Regions from separate parts of the Pseudomonas sp. GW821-FHT09E04 genome, predicted to be linked through region 1. Evidence: predicted binding sites of a transcription regulator. Region 1 holds the regulator's gene; each other region holds the start of a gene.
What was found. The regulator sigma-54, encoded in region 1, starts transcription at its own class of promoters, with help from an activator protein. The targets are predictions, from matches to a motif close to ANTGGCATNNANNTTGCTNT.
Positions count from the first base shown of each region.

Region 2: a site for sigma-54 is predicted at 4,543-4,562, ahead of flgB (flagellar basal body rod protein FlgB). Genes of this name have one in related genera too.
Region 3: a site for sigma-54 is predicted at 1,356-1,375, ahead of glnA (glutamate--ammonia ligase). Genes of this name have one in related genera too.

Region 1 covers NZ_JBWKOR010000002.1:859,899-866,234, reverse strand. The annotation lists gene AC07N4_RS10455 (superoxide dismutase) at 1-68, shown strand, start outside; gene AC07N4_RS10450 (ZIP family metal transporter) at 99-992, shown strand; gene AC07N4_RS10445 (HPr family phosphocarrier protein) at 1,033-1,308, opposite strand; gene rapZ (RNase adapter RapZ) at 1,324-2,181, opposite strand; gene ptsN (PTS IIA-like nitrogen regulatory protein PtsN) at 2,184-2,648, opposite strand; gene hpf (ribosome hibernation-promoting factor, HPF/YfiA family) at 2,660-2,968, opposite strand; gene AC07N4_RS10425 (RNA polymerase factor sigma-54) at 3,042-4,535, opposite strand; gene lptB (LPS export ABC transporter ATP-binding protein) at 4,722-5,447, opposite strand; gene lptA (lipopolysaccharide transport periplasmic protein LptA) at 5,447-5,992, opposite strand; gene lptC (LPS export ABC transporter periplasmic protein LptC) at 5,979-6,336, opposite strand, start outside.
Region 2 covers NZ_JBWKOR010000006.1:413,144-419,479, reverse strand. The annotation lists gene AC07N4_RS23645 (MacB family efflux pump subunit) at 1-211, opposite strand, end outside; gene AC07N4_RS23640 (efflux RND transporter periplasmic adaptor subunit) at 208-1,368, opposite strand; gene flgE (flagellar hook protein FlgE) at 1,559-2,875, opposite strand; gene flgD (flagellar hook assembly protein FlgD) at 2,906-3,631, opposite strand; gene flgC (flagellar basal body rod protein FlgC) at 3,647-4,090, opposite strand; gene flgB (flagellar basal body rod protein FlgB) at 4,094-4,501, opposite strand; gene cheR (protein-glutamate O-methyltransferase CheR) at 4,743-5,570, opposite strand; gene AC07N4_RS23610 (chemotaxis protein CheV) at 5,618-6,336, opposite strand, start outside.
Region 3 covers NZ_JBWKOR010000005.1:402,887-409,222, reverse strand. The annotation lists gene glnA (glutamate--ammonia ligase) at 1-1,261, opposite strand, end outside; gene thiI (tRNA uracil 4-sulfurtransferase ThiI) at 1,590-3,044, shown strand; gene typA (translational GTPase TypA) at 3,184-5,004, shown strand; gene AC07N4_RS20565 (YkgJ family cysteine cluster protein) at 5,282-5,719, opposite strand; gene AC07N4_RS20560 (glycogen/starch/alpha-glucan phosphorylase) at 5,978-6,336, shown strand, end outside.

The sequences.
Region 1 (6,336 bases):
TCAGCGCGTTCTACAACGTGATCAATTGGCCTGAAGTCGCTGCGCGTTATCAGGCTGCACTGGTTTAAGTCTCCTATAAAAACAATCCAAGGCTGACTATGGGCACTGAAACACTGGCGATCGGAAGTGGGCGTATGTTTCGTTACGCATTCGGGTCGCTGCTGCTGTTGGCGGGCATGGCCTTGCTGGTGGCTCACGGACTCGAATGGTTGGACCTGGAGCCGAAACTGTCCCGGGCATTGCAGGGCGGTGCAATCTGCGCGCTTGGCACGGCACTCGGGGCGGTTCCGGTGCTGGTGATCCGCAACATGCCTCAGGCATTGGGCGACACGCTGCTGGGGTTTGGTGCCGGCGTGATGCTGGCAGCGACTGCTTTTTCGCTGATCGTGCCGGGGATTGCCGCCGCAGAAAGCCTTGGCCTGAGCCCTTGGGGTGCCAGTGGCTTGATCTGTTTCGGCATCATGCTCGGTGCTTTCGGTCTGTATCTGGTGGACCGCAAGGTGTCCGGCGCTTCACCGGAAATGCTCATCGGCACCGTCGAGCACCCGGTGATTCCCCCGCGGATCTGGCTGTTCGTGTTTGCCATCATTGCCCATAACATTCCGGAAGGCATGGCCGTCGGCGTCTCCGCTGGCGGCGGCATGCCGGACGCTGACAGCCTGGCGATGGGCATCGCCTTGCAGGATGTGCCGGAAGGGTTGGTGATTGCGCTGGTGCTGGCCGGAGCAGGGATGTCGCGGGTCAAGGCGTTTCTGATCGGCGCGGCATCGGGGCTGGTCGAACCGGTGTTTGCACTGCTCTGTGCATGGCTGGTCAGCCTGGCGGAGTTGCTGTTGCCCCTCGGATTGGCGCTGGCGGCCGGGGCGATGTTGCTGGTGGTGACCCACGAAGTAATCCCGGAGTCGCGACGCAATGGTCACGACAAACTGGCGAGCCTGGGATTGTTGATCGGGTTCTGCCTGATGATGGTGATGGACACGGCGTTGGGATGAGAGGGGGGAGGGAAGCTTGCTCCCTCGCCACCAAAGGCTTTCAACCGCCTTCGTCGAAGTAGTTGTTGATCAGTGCCACCAAGGCATCCAGGGCTTCCTGTTCCTGATGCCCCTCGGTGCTCAGGAAGATTTTGGTGCCCTTGCCGGCAGCGAGCATCATCATCGCCATGATGCTTTTGCCATCTACCGTAGTTTCCGGGGTGCGACCCACTCTGATCGTGCAGTCGGGATACTGCCCCGCCACGCCAACGAACTTTGCCGACGCCCGGGCATGCAGGCCCAGCTTGTTGATGATTTCGATTTCCAGAGCAGGCATCGCGGTGTGAATCCTTTAGCTGAGGTCGCGGTGGCGAACCTGGACGTTCTTCAGGGTTTTCTGCAGGGCCTGACCCAGGCGTTCGGTCAGGTAGACGGAACGGTGATGTCCGCCGGTGCAGCCAATGGCAATGGTGACGTAGGCGCGATTGCTGGCAGCGAAGCGCGGCAGCCATTTGAACAGATACGCATAGATGTCCTGGAACATCTCTTCGACTTCCGGCTGTGCCGCCAGGTACTCGGCTACCGGCTCATCGAGCCCCGATTGCGCGCGTAGTTCCGGTTTCCAGTACGGGTTGGGCAGGCAGCGTACATCGAACACCAGATCCGCATCCACCGGCATGCCGCGTTTGAAACCGAACGACTCCACCAGAAACGCCGTGCCCGGCTCCGGCTGGTTCAGCAGCCGCAGCTTGATGGTGTCGCGCAACTGGTACAGGTTCAGATTGGTGGTGTTGACCTTCAGGTCGGCCAGATCGGCGATCGGGCCCAGCAGGGCCGTTTCATCGTTGATGGCTTCTGCCAGCGAACGATTGGCGCTGCTCAGCGGGTGGCGACGACGGGTTTCCGAAAAGCGCTTGAGCAGGGTTTCTTCATCGGCGTCCAGATACAGGACGTCGCACTGGATGTGCCGGCTGCGGACCTCTTCAAGCAACTCCGGAAAGCGCGAGAGATGACTGGGCAGATTGCGCGCATCGATCGATACCGCGACCAGTGGCTGAGGCAGTTCCGTATGAATCAGTGCGCGCTCCGCCAGTTCCGGGAGCAGGCCGGCCGGCAAATTGTCGATGCAGTAGTAGCCGTTGTCCTCGAGGACATCCAGAGCGGTACTTTTGCCCGAGCCGGAGCGGCCACTGACGATGATCAAGCGCATGTTTAGTGCCCGTTTTGCTCGTCCAGGACAACCTGATACAAGGCTTCGTTGGTGGTGGCGCGACGCAATTTTTCGCGTACGTCCTTGCGGTCGAGCATGCTGGCGATCTGGCGCAGCAGTTCCAGGTGCGCATCGGTGGCGGCTTCCGGGACCAGCAGCACGAACAGCAGGTCGACCGGTGCACCATCGATGGCGTCGAAATCGATGGGTGCTTCAAGGTGCATCAAGGCGCTGATGGGGGATTCGCAACCCTTGAGGCGGCAATGGGGAATGGCGATGCCGTTGCCAAAACCGGTCGAGCCGAGTTTTTCACGGGCAATCAGTGCCTCGAAGACATCTTGCATCTCCAGATCCGGTACTTCCCGGGCGATCAGGTTGGCAATTTGTTCGAGGGCTTTCTTTTTGCTGCCGCCCGGCACGTTCACGAGGGAACGGCCGGGGGTCAGGATGCTTTCAAGTCGGATCATGGGGGTGGGGGTTATCGACCGGTAGCGCCCTGAAGCAGGCTCTGGGTCTTTTCCTTATGCTTTTTGAGTTGTTTATCAAGCTTGTCGGTCAGCGCGTCGATCGCTGCGTACATATCGGTATGTTCCGCGTTTGCGACGACCTCGTTACCGGGAATATGCAGCGTGGCTTCGATTTTCTGCTTCAGCTTCTCGACGCACATCGTGACTTGCACGTTGGTGATCTTGTCGAAATGCCCCTCAAGCCTCTTGAGCTTTTGCTCAACGTACTCACGGAGAGGTTGGGTAACTTCCAGTTGGTGTCCACTGATGTTGACTTGCATACAGCTTCTCCTTCGTTGCCAGTGCATAAAGCGGCAGGCCGAAGAGCCTGCCACTGGAACGCTGTAACGTGGCTTACATCAACCGCTTGCGTTCGCTCGAAGGCGCGATCCCGAGGGATTCGCGGTACTTGGCGACGGTGCGGCGAGCCACCTGAATGCCTTGTGCCTCCAGTAAACCAGCGATCTTGCTGTCACTCAACGGCTTTTTCTGATTTTCCGCGGCAACCAGTTTCTTGATGATCGCGCGGATCGCCGTGGACGAGCATTCGCCGCCTTCGGAGGTGCTGACGTGGCTGGAGAAAAAGTATTTCAGTTCATAAATGCCCCGGGGGGTATGCATGAATTTTTGCGTGGTCACCCGGGAAATCGTCGACTCGTGCATGCCCACCGCTTCGGCGATGTCATGCAGCACGAGAGGCTTCATGGCTTCGTCGCCGTATTCAAGAAAGCCGCGCTGATGCTCGACGATCTGGGTGGCCACTTTCATCAGGGTTTCGTTGCGGCTCTGCAGGCTCTTGATGAACCAGCGGGCTTCTTGCAACTGATTGCGCATGAAGGTGTTGTCGGCGCTGGTGTCGGCGCGGCGCACGAAACCGGCGTACTGGGCGTTGACCCGCAGGCGCGGCACCGATTCCTGGTTCAGTTCGACCAGCCAGCGCTCGTTGTCCTTGCGCACGATGACGTCAGGCACCACGTATTCGGCTTCGGTGGATTCGATCTGCGAGCCGGGGCGCGGGTTGAGGCTCTGCACCAGTTCGATGACCTGGCGCAGTTCATCTTCCTTGAGCTTCATGCGGCGCATCAGCTGGCTGTAGTCGCGGCTGCCGAGCAGGTCGATGTAATCGGTGACCAGACGCTTGGCTTCCGCCAGCCAAGGAGTCTTGGCCGACAGCTGGCGCAATTGCAGCAGCAGGCATTCGCCCAGGTTGCGTGCGCCAATGCCGGCAGGTTCGAATTGCTGGATGCGGTGCAGGACGGCTTCGATCTCGTCCAGCTCGATGTCGAGCTCCGGATCGAAGGCGTCGAGAATTTCTTCGAGGGTTTCGTCGAGGTAGCCCTGATTGTTGATGCAGTCGATCAGGGTGACGGCGATCAGGCGATCGGTGTCGGACATCGGCGCCAGGTTCAGCTGCCACAGCAGGTGGCTTTGCAGGCTCTCGCCGGCGGAGGTACGGGTGGTGAAGTCCCACTCGTCGTCATCGCTGCTCGGCAGGCTGCTGGCGCTGGTCTGGTAGACGTCTTCCCAGGCGGTGTCGACGGGGAGTTCGTTGGGGATTCGCTCGTTCCATTCGCCATCCTCTAGATTGTCGACCGTCGGTGCGGTCTCCTGATAGGAGGGTTCCTGGATCTCGGTGTTGGGCTTCTGTTCGGCGTTGTCGGCCATGGGATCGGAGTTGTCGAAGTCGTCGCCGTCTTCCTGGCGTTCGAGCATCGGATTGGATTCCAGAGCCTCCTGGATTTCCTGTTGCAGATCCAGGGTCGACAATTGGAGCAGGCGGATGGCCTGTTGCAGCTGCGGTGTCATCGTCAGCTGCTGGCCCATTCTCAAGACTAGCGATGGTTTCATGGCAGGGGCTTAACACCTTATTCGCCGGCGCTATGCGCCATCCACTACAGGGCGCCGAAGCGCCAAACTTAAGCAAATTATATGCCTGAAACTGTCGTGTTTGCCTAGAGCGCTGTAACAATAAAAGCGTATAAAAGTGCGCTTCAACGTTACAGCACCCGGACGGCTGGTCGAATGCTGTCGCGCTTACAGGCGGAACTCGTGACCCAGATACACTTCCTTCACCAGATCGTTGGCGAGGATGGTCGCGGAGTCGCCTTCGGCGATCAGTTGGCCGTCATTGACGATGTAGGCCGTTTCGCAGATATCCAGCGTCTCGCGGACGTTGTGGTCGGTGATCAACACACCGATGCCCTTGGCCTTGAGGTGGTGAATGATCTGCTTGATGTCACCCACGGAGATCGGGTCGACACCGGCGAACGGTTCGTCGAGCAGAATGAACTTCGGTGCAGTGGCCAGTGCGCGGGCGATTTCCACCCGGCGACGCTCACCACCGGACAGGCTCATGCCGAGGTTGTCGCGGATGTGGCTGATGTGGAATTCCTGCAGCAGGCTTTCCAGCTCCTTGCGACGACCGGCCTTGTCGAGCTCCTGGCGGGTCTCGAGGATGGCCATGATGTTGTCGGCCACCGACAGTTTGCGAAAGATCGACGCTTCCTGTGGCAGATAGCCGATACCGGCCTTGGCGCGACCGTGCATCGGCTGGTGGCTGACGTCCAGGTCGTCGATCAGCACGCGACCCTGATCGGCCTGCACCAGGCCGACGATCATGTAGAAGCAGGTGGTCTTGCCGGCGCCGTTGGGGCCGAGCAGGCCGACGATCTGACCGCTGTCGATCGACAGGCTGACATCGCGCACGACCTGGCGGCTTTTATAGGCCTTGGCCAGGTGCTGAGCTTTCAGAGTTGCCATTACTGGGATTTCTCGTCGGTTTTCTTCTTCGGCTGGATCACCATGTCAATGCGCGGACGCGCTTCGGTGACCTTGTTGCCGGTGGCACGACCCGCGCTGGCCAGCTTTTTCACCGTGTCATAGACGATTTTCTCGCCCTGAGTGGTGTTGTTGTCCTTGTCGACGACTTTCGCCTTGTCGATCAGTACAACGCGGTTTTGCGCGGCGTGGTACTGGATGGTCACGCCCCAGCCCTGTACAGGCTTGGTGTCGCCAGCCGTCTGCAACTGCTCGAAGTAGGCAAGGTTGCCCACCGAGGTCACGACGTCGATATCGCCGGTCGGGGTGCGGGTGATGGTCACGGTGTTGCCTTTGACGATCATCGAACCCTGAGTGATGATCACGTCACCTTTATAGGTGGCAACGCCATTCTTGTCGTCCAGCTGGGCATCGTCGGCCTGAATGCGGATTGGCTGCTCTTGATCGTTCGGCAGAGCCCAGGCGCTCACGCTTCCCAGTGCTGCGCCCAGACTGAGCAAAATAGGGAGGGTTTTAACGAGCCTCATACTGTCCTCTTACGTTCGATAGCAGGTGTATCCTGCTTTCCTTCAAATACGCTTTCATTCCCACGCCGGTCGATACACCGCCAGCGCCGTCGATTCTAACGGGTTGCTGGGTCTGCGCATATTGTTGCTGCGGGAACACTGTCATGCGAGTGGAGGTGATCAGGGTGTCGCGGTTCTTTTCATCGGTGCGCTTGACGCGAACCGAGTCGATCAGCTCGACCTCGGTGCCACCGGAATTCACTTCACCGCGCTCGCTGGTCACGTGCCATGGGAAGTCGGTGCCGCGATACATGTTCAGGTCGGGCTTGGTGACCAGTGTAATGTCGGTCGCCTTGACGTGCTCG
Region 2 (6,336 bases), on a different contig from region 1:
TCAGACTGGATTTTCCAGAGCCCGACGGCCCGACGATCGCTACCATTTCACCGGCGGCGATGGTCAGGTTCACGTCGCGCAGCACATGAGTCCGTGCCTCACCCTCGGCGAACCAACGCTGCACGCCTTCAAGAGCCAACAACGGCGTGACCGGCAGCTCGTCTTTCACGGGATCTGGCGTCCAGCCATGAAGATTACTGGCGCTGCTCATCGAGGCTCCGGCTCTTCGCCGAGAACGACTTCGTCATTTTCCTTGAGCCCGTCCAGCACCTGAACGCTCAGGTCATTTCGCAACCCGGTTGTCACCAGCACCGTCTGCGGCTGACCATCCACCAGTCGGCGAACTTCGTAGCGACCGTCAGCGGCACGCTTGCCCAGCGCAGCCACCGAGACCGTTGTGGCTTTGGGCACCGAGTCGAGCAGAACGCTGACCTGCGCCGTCATCGAGGTGCGCAACGAACGATCGTCATTGGGTACGTCAAATAGCGCGTTGTAGTACACCGCTGCATCGGCGCCGCCGGCAGTCGAGCCACCGCCACCCTGCATTTGATCCTGCCGGGCAATGGACTCGGGCGCAGGCTCTACCGCCCGTATATGGCTGGTAAAACGCCGGTCCGGATCACCCAGAATATTGAAGGACACGGCCTGGCCCGCCTTGACCCGAACCACGTCAGCTTCCGAAATTCGCGCTTCGACCGTCATCCGGTCCAGACGGGCAAGTATCAGCAATGTCGGGACACTCTGTGCGGAAACGACGGTCTGGCCCTGTCTGGTCACCACGGCAATGACCTCGCCGTCCATCGGCGCACTGATCCGCGTATATCCGAGGTTGACTTCGGCGATCCTGATTTCTATCTCCGCCTGGGAAATCTGCGCAGCCAGGGATGCCAGCTCGGCGCGCGAACTTTGCAGCTGCGCCTCGGCAATTTCCAGATCGGCCCGCGATCCGGCTTCACTGGCAACCAGGCTTTGCTTGCGACGAAAATCAAGTTCGTACTGGCGGATCATCGCCTGTCGGGCTTTGTATTGCGCGCGGACACTGAGCAACGCAGCCCGGGATTTGAGCAATTCATTCTGTGGCAGCAACGGGTCGATTTCAGCCAACAGCTGACCCTGGCGAACCGTATCACCCAACCCGGCTTTCAGACTCTGGAGTTGCCCATTGACCTGCGCGCCGACGCTGACTTGCTGGAAGGGCTTGACCGTACCACTGGCCAATACGGTCTCTTCAAGATCTTCAACGGTGACGGTCGCTGTCAGGAATTTCTTTGGAGGGGTGCCCCAGCCTTGGCCCCATACAAACCAGACCAACAAGGCAACAACGGGCAGCGTCCCGAACACGATTCGGGAGCGAGAGAAAAAAACCATGAAGTAGTCGTTACATCCCTGTCAGTGGTTGGGCGAACCGCTCATTGGCGCCCGGGTATAGCGTGAGCAGGCGTGTGAATACACGCGCGCAAATGCGAATGCAGCGGACGAGTGGCCCCGGCGCGCGCATTAAACAAGAAAGCCCCTCAAAGAGGGGCTTTCCGTTACAGCTTTTTACAAAGCATCGATATCAGGTCATCTGAATGATGGTCTGCATGATGGTGCTCTGGGTGGAGATGGTCTTGGCGTTCGCCTGATAGTTGCTCTGGCCCTTGATCAGGTCTACCAGTTCGTTGGTCAGGTTAACGTTGGACTCTTCCAGCGAGTTGGACTGGATGGAGCCCAGAGTGCCGGTTTCCGGAGCGTCATAACCCGGAATGCCCGACGCGAAGGTTTCCTTCCAGCTGGTGCCGCCGATCGCTTGCAGGCCTTGTTCGTTGGTGAAGCTGGCCAGCGCAACCTGGCCGATGGCCTTGTTCTGGTTGTTGCTGAAGTTTGCGAACAGGGTACCGGTGCCGTCGATGGTCAGGTTAGTGATCTGGCCAGTGGCATAGCCGTCCTGAGTCGGGATCGAGCGCGCGGTGTCGGCGTTGTACTGAGTGGTACTGGCCATCGAAATGGTGATGCCGGCCGGGTTTGCTGCTGCACCGTTAGGCTTGAAGGTGCCGTTGACGACATTGCCTGGTACCCAACCGGTGATCTTCAGGTCACTGCTGATCACCGGACCAGGCAGAGTGCTGACCTGAGTCAGCTTGCCAGCAGAGTCGAAGGTCATGGTCGAAGGCACCGGGGCGGTGGTTTTCGGATCACTGCCGGTAGCGTCCGGGTTGCGACCGTCGACCAGGGTGTAGACCTTCCAGGTGTTGGCACCGGTTTTCACCACGTACTGATCCATCGGGTGCATGTTGCCCTGGCTGTCATAGATCGGGGTGCTGAACGACTTGGTGTAGGTCGCCAGGTTGGTCGGGTCGAATTTGCCGGCTGGAACCGTGTCGTCGATCACCGGAGCGGTCGAGTTCAGGTTGATAGTCGAAGTCACCAGCGAAGTGGACTTCGGTGCCAGGTTCGAGGTGTCGATCTTCAGGTCGGTCAGTACGCCGTTGATGACCTTGCCGTTGGCATCCACACCATAACCTTGCAGGCGCGAGGTGTAGTCGGTGTTGGTGATGAAACCCTTGTCGTCGACCTTGAACGTACCGGCACGGGTATAGGAAATCGAGCCGTTGTTGCTCATGGTGAAGAAACCGGAGCCGTTGATGCCCATGTCCAGCACGTTACCGGTGTTGTTGATGTCACCCTGGGTGAACTGCTGGGAAACGTTGGCCAGGCGCACGCCGTTGCCGATGACCTTGCTGCCGCTACCCAGGCGAGTCGCCGAGTAGACGTCTTCGAATTCTGCGCGAGACGATTTGAAACCGGCGGTCGCGACGTTGGCGATGTTGTTGCCGGTCACGTCCAGTTGCTTGTTGGCTGCATAGAGACCGCTAAGGCCGATATTGAAAGACATATTCCACTCCTTTGTGCCGGTTAGTCGGCTCTATATACCAATGGTTTGTACTTTGGACAGGGCAACGGTGCCCTTGCCGGACAGGTTGAGCATCAGCTCGCCGCCGGTCTGGCTGATCGTCACGCTGGTGACGGTGGCCGGCAGGTAGGTCGCCATATCGGTCGCGGTGCCGTTGATCGATGCGTTGGCCTTGACGGTATAGGTACCGGTCTTGACCAGGTTGCCGTCCTTGTCCTTGCCGTCCCAGGTGAAGCTCGCGGCGCCTGCGGCGCGACTGCCCAGATCGAGGGTGCGAACAATCGTGCCGCTGCTGTCGGTGATGCTGACGGTGCCGCCGGCAATCGACGACGGAACGGTGACCGAACCGGTCATGCCTTTGCTCGGATCGTCGAGCTGGACCGAGTTGGTCTGCACGATCACGTTGCGACCGACCAGCGAAGAAGCCTGCAGGGCTTGCGACGAGTTGTAATTGCCGGCCAGCGAACTCACGGTGCTGTTGAGGGTAGTAATACCCTCGAGGCTGCTGAACTGCGCCAACTGGGCAACGAATGCGCTGTTGTCCTGCGGGTCGAGCGGGTTCTGGTTTTTCAGCTGGGTTACCAGCAATTGCAGGAACGCGTCCTTGCCCAGGGCCTGGCCGCCGGTGGAACTGTTAGTGGCCGAAGCAATGCCATCGGTTGTCGAACTGGTCTTTTTCGACGAGTTCGCCAGGATGTCCTTCATGCTCAGGCTGCTGGTGGTATCGGAAACACTCATGGCAGTCGCCCCTTATTACTGACCGAGGGTCAGTACCTTCTGCATCATGGTTTTGGCCGTGTTCATCATTTCGGCGTTGGTCTGGAACGAACGGCTCGCGGAAATCATGTCAGCCATTTCTTCCACCACGTTGACGTTCGGGTAGTAGACGTAGCCCTTGGCGTCGGCGGCCGGATGGTTCGGCTCGTAGCGCGCTTCGAGGTTGCTCTGGTCTTCGACCACGCCCATGACCTGCACGCCCTGGCCGGCCGCGTCCTGGTTCTGGAACAGCGAGTTGCTGCCGCCGCTCTGGCCGCCCTGGAACATGGTGGCGAACACCGGGTGACGGGCGCGATAGGTCTGGTCGATGCTCGACGAGACGGTTTCGGCGTTGGCGATGTTCGAAGCCACGGTGTTCAAACGCGTGGTCTGTGCGCTCATGCCGCTGCCGGCAATGTTGAAAACGCTGGACAGGGACATGGATTACTCTCCGCGCAGGGCTGACACCAGCCCTTTGAATTTGCTGTTGAGCAGCGTGAAGCTGGCCTGGAAGCCGACGGCGTTTTCCGCGTAGTTCGACTGTTCCAGTTGGGCATCAACGGTGTTCTGGTCGATCGACGGCTGCATCGGCGTGCGATACATCAGCGACTCGTCGCCATTGCCCAGGCCTTCAGCTTCGATGTGACGGCTGTTGGTCATGTTCAGGGCGATAGTGCCGTTGGCGTTCTTCTGGCTCTGTGCCTCGAGCACTTTGGAGAACTCCAGATCCCGAGCCTTGTAGTTCGGGGTGTCGGCGTTGGCGATGTTGTTGGCCAGGACTTCGGCACGCTGGGCGCGGAAGCCCAGGGCTTTTTCGTGAATTCCGAGCGCTTTATCGAAGCTGATGCTCATGTCGGGAACCTTCAGGTGACCGGGTTTTTCGTAACTGGGTTATAGCAAGCGTCGTGCCAGTTTTAAAAAGCCCCGGATTCCGGGGCTTTGCAGGTGATCGGCAATGCGGCAATGCCAGAAAAGCGGCAACGGGTTTCCGCCGGATGCCGCTTTTCTGCCGCTTGCCGTCACTGCAAAAACGGTCAGGCATAAAAAAACGGGAGCCCCTGAGGACTCCCGTTTTTTGTGTTGCCGGTGCCAATCACTTCGCCTGGTAAATGATCCCCGGGCTGCACTGGACCATCTGGTAATGGTCCGGCAAACCGTTCAGCGCTTCGGAAGCGCCGAGGAACAGATAACCGCCCGGCTTCAGCGTGCTGTGGATACGCAACAGGATGTCTTTCTTCACCTCGGCGGAGAAGTAGATCAGCACGTTGCGGCAGAACACGATGTCGAACTTGCCAAGGCTTGCGTAGCTGTCGAGCAAGTTGAACGAGCGGAACTCCACCCGGTTCTTGATCGGCGCCTTGATCACCCAGCGCCCCGGCCCTTTCGGGTCGAAGTAGCGCTGCAGACGATCGGCGGACAAGCCGCGACCGATCGCCAGGCTGTCGTACTCGCCGGTCTTGCAGTTGGTCAGCATGCTGCCGGACAGATCCGTGGCAACGATCTGTACGCCCATTTTCAACTGACCGATGTTGGTCCGTTCGAACTCGTCGATCGACATCGACAGCGAATAGGGTTCCTGACCCGACGAGCACGCCGCCGACCAGATCCGCAGACGCTGGTTGGGAGCAGCCTTGATCGCTTCGGGCAGCACCTTGTTCTTCAAGACTTCAAACGGATAGGTGTCGCGAAACCACAGGGTTTCGTTGGTCGTCATGGCATCGACCACCTGCTCGCGCAAACCGCTGCGCGGCTGGGTCTGGATGCGCTGTACCAGCTCACCCAGGGACTTGATGCCTTGCTGCTCCATCAGTTTGTTGAGACGGCTCGAGACCAGGTACTGCTTGTTTTCACCGAGCAAAATGCCACAGGCTTTTTCCAGGAAGACCCGGAACTGTTCGAAATCCAAATTACCCGTAGACAAATGATGCCGCCTCTTAAATCGTGTTGACCGCCAGGGACGAAAAGTCCCTAGCTGATATCTGCTGCTTTGATCCGGTCGACTACCCGGGATGCCAGGTCATCAGGACGGAATTTGGCCAGGAAGTCATCGGCACCGACCTTCTTGACCATCGCCTGGTTGAACACACCCGACAACGAAGTATGCAGGATGATATGAAGCTTTTGCATGCGAGGGTCGCTGCGGATTTCGGCCGTCAGGGTGTACCCGTCCATCTCCGGCATTTCGATGTCGGAGATCATCATCAGGAACTCTTCTTCCGGCTTCTTGCCCTCATCGACCAGCTTGCGCAGGTAATCCAGCGCCTGCTTGCCGTCGTTCAGCGCCACCACTTCAACGCCAACCGTCTGCAGGCAACGCGTCACCTGCTTGCGCGCCACCGACGAGTCATCGACCGTCAGCACCCGCAGAGACAGCGCCTTGCTCTGGGTCTCGACATCCACCACGCCGACCGAAATCGCTTCCGGTGTCGGTGCGACTTCCGCCAGCACCTTCTCGACGTCGATGATTTCGACTAACTGATTGTCCACCCGAGTCACAGCGGTCAGGTAATGATCACGACCGGTCCCCTTGGGTGGCGGATGGATCTCTTCCCAGTTCATGTTGACGATACGTTCCACCGAGCGCACCAGGAAACCCTGGGTCTTGGTGTTGTATTCCGTGATGATCACGAACGGACTGTTCTTGTCTTTCAACGCCCCGGAGCCGGTTGCCATTGCCAGATCAAGGA
Region 3 (6,336 bases), on a different contig from region 1:
GCTCTTCCAGGGCTTCTTTCAGGCTGCCGCAAACTTGCGGGATCTCTTTCGCCTCTTCAGGCGGCAGGTCGTACAGGTTTTTGTCAGCAGCATCGCCTGGGTGGATCTTGTTCTGGATACCGTCCAGACCAGCCATCAGCAGCGCTGCGAAAGCCAGGTACGGGTTGGCAGCCGGATCCGGGAAACGTGCTTCGATACGACGGCCACGTGGGCTGTTGACGTAAGGAATACGGATCGAGGCGGAACGGTTGCGAGCCGAGTAGGCCAGCATCACCGGAGCTTCGAAACCTGGCACCAGACGCTTGTAGGAGTTGGTGGCCGGGTTGGTGAAGCCGTTCAGGGCCTTACCGTGCTTGATGATACCGCCGATGAAGTACAGGGCGGTTTCGGACAGGCCGGCATAGCCTTCGCCAGCGAAGGTGTTCTTGCCATCTTTGGCGATGGACATGTGAACGTGCATACCCGAACCGTTATCGCCGTACAGAGGCTTCGGCATGAAGGTCGCGGTGCGGCCATAGGCATCGGCCACGTTGTGTACAACGTATTTCAGAGTCTGAACTTCGTCAGCTTTCTTCACCAGGGTGTTGAACTTGACACCAATTTCGTTTTGACCGGCAGTTGCCACTTCGTGGTGGTGAACTTCAACGGTCTGACCCATCTCTTCCAGTGCGTTGCACATGGCGGTACGGATTTCGTGGTCGTGGTCGAACGGCGGAACCGGGAAGTAGCCGCCTTTCACGCCTGGACGGTGGCCTTTGTTGCCGCCTTCCACGTCCTGGTCGGACATCCACGAGCCTTGCTCGGAGTAGATCTTGAACATCGAGCCGGAGATGTCGGACTTGAACTTCACTTCGTCGAAGATGAAGAACTCAGGCTCTGGACCGGCGAATACGGTGTCACCGATACCGGTGGTCTTCAGGTATTCCTCGGCACGGTGGGCGATGGCGCGCGGGTCGCGATCGTAGCCTTGCATGGTCGACGGTTCGATGATGTCGCAGACCAGGATCAGGGTCGGCTCTTCGGTGAACGGGTCGAGAACGGCGGTTTCGTCGTCCGGCAGCAGGATCATGTCGGAGGCTTCGATGCCTTTCCAGCCAGCGATGGAGGAACCGTCGAACATCTTGCCAACTTCGAAGAAGTCGTCTTCCAGCGCATCGCGAGCCGGCATGGTCACGTGGTGCTGAGTGCCTTTGGTGTCCGTGAAGCGCAGATCAATCCACTTGACGTCATGATCTTTGATGAGTTGAACCGACTTCGACATAGTGTCCTCCGGGTGGCTTAGGGCTGGTAGTGGATGCCCTTAAATGTTGGTGATGCCGGCGCGAATACTCTGCCAAGGCAACCTGCCTCACAAGGGAGCAAATTGCATGCCAGTGCCCCAGCATGGGTTTTTTGCCCCAAATTCACGCTTATAAAGGTGCGAAGCGCATAAAGGGTGAAAATCTCGCCCTTTAATGTAGCGCTTTAAGTCGAAAATGACCCGTTTTGGTGCATGCAAAACCTTCTGCACATTAACTGGTTAAACCTTGAGCAATTTCCGCTATAATCCGCGCCCCCCTTTTTCGGCTGGCCCTGCGCGCGCTGTTTTCATGAAACTAATCGTAAAAGTCTTCCCCGAGATCACCATCAAAAGCCGACCTGTCCGGACGAAATTCATCCGCCAGCTGGCCAAGAACATCCGCACCGTGCTCCGCGACCTGGACCCGGCCGTGGTGGTGAACGGTGTGTGGGACAATCTCGAGCTGGAAACCCGCGTTACCGACCCCAAGGCCCTGAAAGAGATGGGCGAGCGCCTGACCTGCATGCCGGGCATCGCGCACTTTCTGCAGATCGACGAGTACCCGCTGGGCGACTTCGACGACATCACCGAGAAGTGCAAAGAGCACTACGGCGATGCACTGGCCGGGAAGATTTTCTCGGTGCGCTGCAAACGTGCGGGCAAGCATGCGTTCAGCTCGATGGACGTCGAAAAATACGTCGGCAGCAAGCTGCGCCGTGAGTGCGGTGCTGCCGGAATCGACTTGAAACAGCCGGAAATCGAAGTCCGCATCGAAGTTCGCGACAAACGGTTGTTTGTGATCCACAGCCAGCACAATGGCATCGGCGGCTACCCGCTCGGTGCGCTGGAGCAGACGCTGGTATTGATGTCCGGCGGCTTTGACTCGACGGTTGCCGCCTACCAGATCATGCGTCGCGGCCTGATGGCGCACTTCTGCTTCTTCAATCTGGGCGGTCGTGCCCACGAATTGGGCGTGATGGAAGTCGCGCATTTCATCTGGAAGAAGTACGGCAGCTCGCAACGCGTGCTATTTGTCAGTGTTCCGTTCGAAGAAGTGTTGGGCGAAATTCTCGGCAAAGTCGATAACAGTCATATGGGCGTCGTATTGAAGCGTATGATGTTGCGCGCGTCCTCGGCCATCGCCGAGCGTCTGCACATTGATGCGCTGGTCACCGGCGAGGCGATCTCCCAAGTGTCGAGCCAGACGCTGCCGAACCTGTCGGTGATCGACTGCGTGACCGACAAACTGGTCCTGCGTCCGCTGATCGTCGCCCACAAGCAGGACATCATCGACACGGCCAACGAGATCGGCACCGCCGATTTCGCCCGGCACATGCCGGAGTACTGCGGGGTCATTTCGGTCAATCCGAAGACCGCCGCCAAGCGTGGTCGCGTTGAGCACGAAGAGCAGGAATTCGACATGGCGGTGCTTGAGCGTGCGCTCGCAAACGCCAGACTGGTGCCGATCGATCGGGTGATCGACGAATTGGGCCAGGATTTGCAAATCGAAGAAGTCAGCGAAGCACTGGCCGGCCAGATCGTCATCGACATCCGTCACCCGGATGCCGCCGAGGATGAGCCGCTGGAGCTCGAGGGCATAGAAGTACAGACGATGCCGTTCTACGCAGTGAACGCTCGTTTCAAGGAGCTGGATCCGACTCGCCAGTACCTGCTGTATTGCGACAAAGGCGTGATGAGTCGCCTGCATGCTCACCATTTGCTCAGTGAGGGGCATGCCAATGTGCGCGTTTATCGACCGAGCTAAGTGCCCGGGGCTGTTTGCCTGTGGCCTGCGTCACCGGCCCCCCGACACCGCCGTCAAGCTGTAACGGCCATGCCGGACACTACTGCTAATCGCTGCCAAGACTTGTCAGCAAACCGAATCCTCTGATCGAGATACACAAGTGATCGAAAATCTACGCAACATCGCCATCATTGCCCACGTTGACCATGGTAAAACCACCCTGGTAGACAAACTCCTGCGTCAATCCGGCACTCTGGAGCGCAACGAGCTCAACGACGAGCGCGTGATGGACTCCAACGACCAGGAAAAAGAGCGCGGCATTACCATTCTGGCGAAAAACACCGCCATCAACTGGAACGGCTACCACATCAACATCGTGGACACCCCGGGCCACGCCGACTTCGGCGGCGAAGTTGAGCGCGTAATGTCCATGGTTGACTCCGTGCTGCTGCTGGTCGACGCTCAAGACGGCCCTATGCCGCAAACCCGTTTCGTGACCAAGAAGGCTTTCGAAGCCGGCCTGCGTCCAATCGTGGTCATCAACAAGGTTGACCGTCCGGGCGCGCGTCCTGACTGGGTTCTGGACCAGATCTTCGATCTGTTCGACAACCTGGGCGCTACCGAAGAACAACTGGACTTCCAGGTTGTTTACGCTTCGGCCCTGAACGGCATCGCCGGTCTGGACCACACCGCCATGGCGGAAGACATGACCCCGCTGTACCAAGCGGTAGTCGACCACGTTCCAGCTCCTGCTGTTGACCGTGACGGCCCGTTCCAGATGCAGATCTCCGCTCTGGACTACAACAGCTTCCTGGGTGTTATCGGTGTTGGCCGTATCGCTCGTGGTCGCGTCAAGCCGAACACTCCGGTTGTCGCTATCGACGCCAACGGCAAGCGCCGCAACGGCCGTATCCTGAAGCTGATGGGTCACCACGGTCTGCACCGCATCGACGTTGAAGAAGCAGCTGCCGGCGACATCGTCTGCATCAGCGGTTTCGACGAGCTGTTCATCTCCGACACCCTGTGCGACATCAACACCGTCGAGGCGATGAAGCCTCTGACCGTTGACGAGCCAACCGTTTCCATGACCTTCCAGGTAAACGACTCGCCATTCTGCGGTAAAGAAGGCAAGTTCGTGACCTCCCGTAACATCAAGGATCGTCTGGACAAAGAGCTGCTGTACAACGTTGCACTGCGCGTTGAAGAAGGCGACTCGGCTGACAAGTTCAAGGTTTCCGGCCGTGGTGAGCTGCACCTCTCGGTACTGATCGAAACCATGCGTCGCGAAGGCTTCGAGCTGGCCCTGGGCCGTCCTGAAGTGATCATCCGTGAAGTTGACGGCGTGAAGCAGGAACCGTTCGAAAACGTAACCATCGACATCCCTGAAGAATCGCAGGGCAAGGTCATGGAAGAGATGGGTCTGCGTAAAGGCGACCTGAGCAACATGGTGCCGGATGGCAAGGGCCGTGTTCGTCTGGAATACAACATCCCTGCTCGCGGTCTGATCGGTTTCCGTAACCAGTTCCTGACCCTGACCAACGGTGCTGGCATCCTGACCTCGATCTTCGATCGTTACGCTCCAGTGAAGTCGGGCCACATGTCCGGCCGTCAGAACGGCGTTCTGGTTTCGGTTGAAACCGGCAAGGCGCTGACCTACTCCCTGGAAACCCTGCAGGCTCGTGGCAAGCTGTTCGTAGAACACGGCCAGGAGATCTACAACGGTCAGATCGTTGGTCAGAACTCCCGCGACAACGACCTGGGTGTAAACCCAACCAAAGGCAAGAAGCTCGACAACATGCGTGCTTCGGGTAAAGACGAAACCATCGCTCTGGTTCCACCTGTTCGCTTCACCCTGGAACAGGCTCTGGAATACATCCAGGAAGACGAGCTGTGCGAAGTCACTCCTAAGTCCATCCGTCTTCGCAAGAAGATCCTGGACGAAAGCGAGCGTACCCGCGCTGCCAAGAAAGCCAAGGCGTAATTTAGCCCAGGCTTAAAAAAACGCCCCCGGTCGAGAGACCGGGGGCGTTTTTGTTTGTCCGGGGAAATGTGAATGGGCCTTGAAGATCAAGAGCCCCTCACCCTAGCCCTCTCCCGGGGGGAGAGGGAACCGATTGGGGGATGCTTAAGATTTACACCGACCTGATCTGGCGTTACCGAATCCATAATCGACTCGATTTTTCAGGTCGATGTATGACGCAAGACACCACGGTCGGCTCCCTCTCCCTCCGGGAGAGGGCTGGGGTGAGGGTCGGCTTTTAGAACTTCTCAATCGCCCGGAAATTCTGCACCCGCTCCACTTCCTTCGGCTTGTACGCGCAATACCCCGGACGCGGACCGATTTTCGGGTGGTTGCGGCAGGTGTCCGGGCGCTTGTCATAAATGGTGCACAGCCGGCTCTTACGATCCAGGTAGTAGCAATCGTTGTTGCTCATGCGTTGCAGGGTGAAGATCCCCGACTTCTGGTTGAAGCGTTCCACCAGGCCTTCCTTTTGCAGGCGCTTGGCGATGTTCTTCGGCGGGTCGCCCAGTTCGAACTCGTCGACCACACCGATACGCACCAGATCCTTGATCTTGACCTCGACCGGCAGCGTGCAGCAGCTGGACATGCACGATCCGCACATCGGGGCCGAATATTTGGCCCAGGTATCGAGACGGTCGATCTCGGCTGCGGCGATCAGGTTGGGCTTCATCATCGGGGTTTACCAGGCATGTGCATCAGGGCGCGCGATCATACCGGGACTGGTGGATTTTTGAACAACCTTTCGCCAGATTTTTTCTTCCTGCCGCCACCAGGACTGACAATTCGGCACGGCCCCTGCATTCATTCAGGCATTCGCCAGGGTAGTGCCGGACGAACGCTCACTCTCAGGAAAAACTGCCGAACCAGAGCCAACACCGTCGGTCAGACCGTCTAGGCTCTGACAATTCCCCGCTCGCTCGAGGTCCTATCGATGACTCAAGAACCACTAGTTCGCGAAGCAGAGGTGGCCGCATTCCGCGACGCCGTCCTGACCAAACTCACCTACGCGGTGGGCAAAGACCCGGATCACGCCTTTGACCATGACTGGTTCGAAGCCATCGCCCTGGCGGCGCGCGATCACATGGTCGAGCACTGGATGGACCACACCCGGCAGATCTACCGCAAAGGTCAGAAGCGGGTGTATTACCTTTCGCTGGAATTCCTCATCGGTCGTTTGCTGTACGACAGCCTGAGCAACCTCGGTCTGCTCGACGTCGCCCGTGAAGCATTGACCGAACTGGGCGTGGATCTGGAGCGCATCCGCCTGTTGGAGCCTGATGCAGCATTGGG